One region of the Methylobacter sp. BBA5.1 genome, then DNA from elsewhere that is predicted to be linked to it. Evidence: riboswitches for the same ligand, from Rfam matches in the RefSeq annotation. Region 1 holds a riboswitch; the other holds the start of a gene.
What was found. A riboswitch is a leader RNA that binds a small molecule or an ion and turns the genes downstream of it on or off. The one in region 1 is predicted to bind cobalamin.
Positions count from the first base shown of each region.

Region 2: another riboswitch for cobalamin. It lies ahead of EK22_RS03405 (TonB-dependent receptor domain-containing protein); the one in region 1 lies ahead of EK22_RS03920 (CbtB domain-containing protein).

Region 1 covers NZ_JQKS01000004.1:183,035-186,242, reverse strand. The annotation lists gene EK22_RS03930 (XdhC family protein) at 1-658, opposite strand, end outside; gene EK22_RS03925 (nucleotidyltransferase family protein) at 655-1,248, opposite strand; gene EK22_RS24625 (hypothetical protein) at 1,441-1,584, opposite strand; cobalamin riboswitch at 1,598-1,816, shown strand; gene EK22_RS03920 (CbtB domain-containing protein) at 1,929-2,108, shown strand; gene EK22_RS03915 (CbtA family protein) at 2,108-2,800, shown strand; gene cobM (precorrin-4 C(11)-methyltransferase) at 2,797-3,208, shown strand, end outside.
Region 2 covers NZ_JQKS01000004.1:52,521-55,728, reverse strand. The annotation lists gene EK22_RS03410 (hypothetical protein) at 1-110, opposite strand, end outside; gene EK22_RS03405 (TonB-dependent receptor domain-containing protein) at 158-1,996, opposite strand; cobalamin riboswitch at 2,100-2,306, opposite strand; gene mutM (bifunctional DNA-formamidopyrimidine glycosylase/DNA-(apurinic or apyrimidinic site) lyase) at 2,575-3,208, opposite strand, start outside.

The DNA of each region.
Region 1 (3,208 bases):
TGGCGAGGCGGGTCTCGGGGCAGCCCTCTTGGCGCAATCGCTCCAGTACCAGATTCGCGCGCTTGCGGCTGGCGACCAGCGATATATACAAGGCTTCCGATTGCAGCGCACGGGTCAGGGAGTCGTAATCGCCCTTGTGATGCGTGGCGATGACCACGAAATCGCCCGTTTGCGGCTGCAATTGCTGATAGCGGCTGTCGTCGCTGATCACGCGCAGAGCCGTGGGAAAGCGCTCGACGGTGGCCTGCGGGTCGTTGACGATCACATCGAAGCCTAAGCGCTGGGCGAATTCGCAAAGGCTTTCCACGATGCGCCCGTGTCCCATCAGCCAGAGCAGGGGCTTGGGCAAGACCGGTTCGACATACACGCGCATGCTGCCGCCGCAAGGCATGCCGGCGCCGAACACTTCATCATTCAGGTCAATTTCGATCACGCGGGGGGCTCCTGTATCAAGGCACTCAAGCGCCGCACTGGACACCATGGACTGCGCGCAGCCGCCGCCCACCCAGCCGGCAATCACCTTGCCCGACAGGTCGATCAGCGCCTTGGAGGCCGGTTTGGCCGAGGATGAGCCCAGTATTTCCACTACCGTGGCCAGCGCATAAGGGCGGCGTGCTTCGTGCAGTTCCAGCTGAAGGTTGAGAAGGTCCCGGCTCATGATGATGCCCCCATTATTGTCCGGATGTCCAAATCCTCCGGTCTGTCGATGTCCCGAAGTACGCCCGGATCATCGCAGACGACAAGGCGGAGCTGTTCCAGATGGGCCTGAATCACCGTTTTCGCGCCGGTGTCGCCGTTCAATGCCGCCAGGTTCGGGCCCAAGACCGGCGAAAAGCCTACCGGATGCCCGCGCCGGCCTTGCCAGTACGGCGCCGCGATCCGGGCGCCCGAGCGTAGCGCATCGGCCACGCTTTGGATGGTCGCGGGCGCTATCCACGGCATGTCCGCCAGCGCGACCAGCCAGCCCGCGGCTTCCGGTCGGGCGCGAACGCCACAGGCCAGGCTCGCGCCCATCCCTTGATCGGCATCGGCGCAGATCTGAACCGCCGCGCCTTCGGCCCGTAGCCGGGCCGCCAATGCCTCGCCGCCGGGTCGGACCACCGCCAGCACCGCATCGGTGCCGGCCAGCAGGTTGCGGCAGGCGCGTACTGCTACCAAGTCGCCATCGGGTAACGGATGGCTCAGTTTGTCGGCGCCAAAGCGCCGGCTGGCGCCGGCGGCCAGCAGTATGCCGACAATCGGGGCCATCAGCTTAAGTACACCCCTGGATGACGGTTTCGCAGGACTGAGGCATGGAAATTCATCGGTTTGGCTGGTTTCGAGTGAATAGAGCCGGCAAGACTAACACCGCCACGGCCTGATTAGCAAGATCCTTCAGACCGGCGCCGCTAATGCGTCTGGCCGGGAAGCGTGAACCGGAAGGTCGAGCCGATGCCTTGCTTACTCTCCCTCTTTTTCCGGATCGGTTTCCAGCTTGTCGAAGATGACGGTGAGGCGATCTTCGGGAATACCCGCGCCGTTATCGCTGACCCAGCATTCGACAGCCGTCAGCGTTTGTGTCAGCGCGCCAGATTCAGTTTTCAATCGGATTGGTTTATACTTGCCGCAATGATTAGGTGCCCTGGCGCGCGGTCCGCGCGCCAGGGTGAAACGGAAAGTCCGGTGCGATTGGCCTCAGGCTCAGTCAAATCCGGCGCAGCCCCCGCTGCTGTAAGCCTGATGTATCACCTCTATGCCACTGTACGTTAGGAACGGGAAGGCGGGTCGATACAGATGACGGCAAGCCAGAAGGCCGGCCTGATCATATGAAGGACACCGACTCCGGAGGGGAGCCGTATGCCAGTGACGCAGCCCGGGCTGTATTACGCGTACGTGTTTTCCCAAGATAGCAGTCGGCTCCCATCCCTTACTTTATTAGGAAACCCGACATGCTTGCTGAAACCCATTCAAGCCAGACGCTTCGCCAGGCAACCACACGCCTGATTCCCGCTTTGTCAACGATTATACTGGGCTTTGCCCTACTGCTGGTCGTTGGCTTTGCCCCGATTGCCGAAGTGCATAACGCGACCCACGATACCCGCCACGCTACCGGCTTTCCTTGCCACTGATGCCCGGCACGTTCAAACATATTGTATTTTCCGCGCTACCGGCCGGTATTGTCGCGGCGCTGCTGCTGTCCATGCTGCAGATTTTCTGGGTGACGCCGTTGATTCTTCAGGCCGAAACCTATGAAGTTGCCGCTGAAGCGGTTCATCATGAGCATGCTATCGACCCTGGGCTCGATGAACTGGCCTGGCAACCGGAAGACGGCTGGCAGCGGACCTTATCAACGGCCGGCAGCAATATAGTGATGGCCATCGGCTTTGCGCTGATGCTGACGGGGGCTTACTCACTGCGAAAGCCGCCTGGAATAGGGCGGGGCCTGGCCTGGGGATTGGCCGGCTACGCGGTATTTTTTGCCGCCCCGGCCATAGGGCTGCCGCCGGACCTGCCGGGCACGACAGCCGCGGATCTGATGGTAAGGCAATACTGGTGGCTGGGTACGGTGGTGGCGACCGCGGGCGGGCTTGGGCTGGTTTTTCTACAGGACAACTGGCCGCTAAGGATGGCCGGCGTGCTGCTGTTGCTGATACCGCATCTGCTGGGTGCGCCGCAGCCTGAAGTGGATGAAAGCCTGGCGCCGGCGCTGTTGCAAAACCAGTTCCGCTGGGCCAGCGCGCTCAGTAACGCGGCGTTCTGGATGGTATTGGGCGTGCTCTCGGCACTGATCTTTAACCGTTTGCAAGGCAGAAGCGAATGACTCTTTCCAATAACACCGAAGGCGCCACTGGCCAGGTCTGGTTCGTCGGCGCAGGCCCCGGCGACCCGGAGCTCATTACCGTCAAAGGCCAGCGCCTGCTGCGGCAGGCCGGCGCCGTGCTCTACGCCGGCTCCCTGGTCAATGAGGCCGCTACCCTTTACGCCCCGGCTACCTGCCTGGTCCGCGACTCGAAAGACATGACCCTGGAGGAAATTACCGGCTGGTTGATAGAGCAGGCGCGGCAGCATAAAACCGTGGTACGGTTGCAAACCGGCGATCCCGGGCTGTATGGCGCACTGGTCGAAATGGTACAGCCGCTCGATGCGGCGGGCATTCCCTGGGCCGTAGTGCCGGGCGTGTCTTCGGCGATGGCTTCCGCCGCCGCGGCCGGCGAAACGCTGACCCTGC
Region 2 (3,208 bases), 130 kb from region 1:
GCATCGGGCAGATGCAGAACATCGCCGAAATGATGAAAGCGCGTCAGCGCCATGATAGCGATCAGCGGAATCGGCAAATACTCGACTTGCAGCCATTGTTTTATATTCATATTGTTATCTCCAAATGGGTTAGTGATTAAAGTCCAGCGATGTAGGGTCAATTATTATAATGAATAGCGAGGAAGAAGTTCCTGTCCGCAGTATTGTAAGTATTAATTGTCTGATAGTTTTTATCCAGCAGGTTATTGAGTTGCGCGCTCAATATCCAGTTTTTATTGAAATGATAGGCTGACCGCAGGTCGACGGTGACGTAACCGGCCACTTTGGTCTGGTTGCGAGCATCATCGAAGCGGTCGCCTTGGGCCAGGACATGCGTGCCCAGATCCAATGATCCGAATGACCTGGACAGATCAACCGACAGGGTTTTCTCGGCGCGGCGCGGCAGGCGGGCATTGGTTTCGCGGTTTTTGGGGCTTAACAGGTTGAGGCTCAGCTTACAGTCCCAACCTTGCCAATGCTTGCTGATTTCAGCCTCAATCCCGTCTATTTGAGCCTTGCCGGTATTTTCCGCGCTGAATTCAAAGGTGACGGGATTCATGACCGGCGTGATCAGGTCGTCGATATTGGTATGATAGCCTCGTACTTCCCATTGCAGCCAATGATCGCCGGCAATTCCCGCTTCAAACGAGGTCGATTTTTCCGGTTTCAGGCGGGCATTGCCGTAATTCGGAAAATAAAGATCGTTAAAGGTCGGTGCCTTGAAGGCATTGCCAAAGCTGGCAAAAAGGCTGATGCCGTGCTCCGAGTTATAACGCCAGCCGAAATTGCCGGTAACATAATCGCCGAAGGCCTCGTTTTCATCCCAGCGCAGCGAGGCATTGATAAAGTGATTGTCCAGTATGCGGCTGTGCAATTCCGTGAATATGCCTATATCGTAGCGGGATTTTTCATTATAAGATGTTGTGCCTTCCACCTCATCGAAGCGGTAATCCGTGCCGGCAGTCAGTTGATGATTGTCGGACAACGTGAATTGATTCAGCCAAGTGGCATTCCAGCGCGTCGTGTTGAAACGGCTGGCGAATGACCCGTCGGGCGCAAACTGGTCGCTGTCGTCACGGCTTTGCCCCAGGCGCAGCGTTGACCGCCAGTTATCCAGTAGATCCATACTGGCCGATGTGCCGACCACTTGGTCAACGAATTTGGTTTTGTTCTGGAAGTTGCCGTCGTATTCGTTTTTGCCTTCGGCGCGCATGAAAAAGGCTTCCAGTTCGGCATTATTGTCGAAACGGTAGCCGAGCCTGGCGTTCAAGCCCGTGTTGCGGTAACCGTCCTTGTCGGGCTGGTCGAGGCCGAAACGTCCCGGGACCGGCTCGCGGTTATCGAAGCCCTGGGAATTGAAATGCGATGCACCCAGGCTGTACCAACTGTTTTTCCATTTGCCGCTGACCGTGCCGGAGGTCTTGATGGTATCGTATGATCCGCCGCCGGCATCCACGCTGAAACTGGGTTTTTCTTCCTGACCGCCTTTGCGGGTAAAAATCTGGATGACGCCGCCTATCGCTTCCGAACCGTACAGGCTCGATTGCGGGCCTTTGATGATTTCCACGCGCTCGATCTGGTCGATGGGAATAAACTGAAACGGTGTCGTGCCCAAGGTCGCCGAGCCGACTTTAATGCCGTCGACCAGGACCAGTACGTGATCGGAATTGGTGCCGCGCATGTAAACGCTGGTGTTTTGACCGTAACCGCTTTGCGTCATATCGATACCGGTCGTGTGCCGCAACAGTTCCGGCAGGGTTTTGGATTGCAGACGTTCGATATCGGTTCGGGAATAAACGGTTGCCGAAGCCGCCAACTGGTTTTTCGGGGTTTCCGTTCGTGTGGCCGTCACGACCATTTCGGGTAAATTGAGCGATTCGTCAGCCTGAGTTTCCCGAGCCTGTACAGAGCTGTTAAAACCGGCCAACAATAATGAACTGACTATGAATTTTCGCATGTGTCCTCTGCGCCGCCCGCGCATAAAGGTTGTGTAATAACAACGGAGGACAAAAAGAAGACGACGAAGATATGCTGTCTTTTTCGCAGACAGCCCTCCGCTGTTCCGAATAATACTTTCGGGCCGGTCTCCGGGCTTATAAGTGGCGAGAGCCTGAATCGTCACCTTCCCATGCATGACACAGTGGCATATTAACGATTCTTTCACTTATCTACCGTTGCGGGGGCAGCGTCGGCATTGGCATAACCTGACCGACTTCCCGTTTAACCATCGGCAAAAAACCGATGGAACCTGAAAGCAGGCGGCAATTATAAGGATTAACAGGGATAAAGCAAATTTATCGGTATGGCCGGTTCGTTTCAGTTAAATACCGGCAACAATCTGCCGGACACTTACGGTTCGACAAGTATTTCCATGCCTGAATTTGACGATATTACCGCGCCGCTACGAAGATATTCGACAGATGCGGACATTAACCAGCCTTAATTGATTCGATTCAAAGTGGGTGAAATTCGGGATAGCGTTCGTAAATTTTCGAGTCAAGCCGCTCATGTTGGAAGTAGAAGTGCACCTTACCATTACCGCTGACAATCGCCGCAAAATACCGTTGAACGATTGGATAACCTGATTTCCTTTAAAGTCTGTCGGCAGCGGGGGCAAGGCAGTCCAGTCCGGCCGTAGACATTGAGCTGTTGCTGGAAATAGCCCGGTTTTCCGGCTTCGTTGACAAAGTCGCGCAATGTCGTGCCGCCTTGTGCGATAGCCTGATGCAGGATCATACGAATACAGTCGGCCAGTTTCTGATAACGGGACAGGGCAATTTTGCCCGCTTGACGTGCGGGGTGTATGCCGGCCATGAACAAGGCTTCATTGGCGTAGATATTGCCGACGCCAACCACTATGTGGCTGTCCATAATGAATGACTTGACCGCCATTTTTTTGTTTCTGGACAATTTATAGAGCAACTCGCCGCTGAAATCCGCCAGCAATGGTTCGGGGCCGAGGTTTTTGAGCAGCGGATGTTGTTCGGCCGGCGCCGATGTCCATAACACCGCGCCAAACCGGCGCGGATCGTTGAAGCGCAGGATGATATTGTCATCAAAAATAAAATCGATATGGTCATGTTTGCCGGTGATCTGGCCGTTGGCAATGATCCTCAAACTGCCGGACATGCCCAAATGCAGCAGCAACGTGCCGGCATCGGTGGCAAGC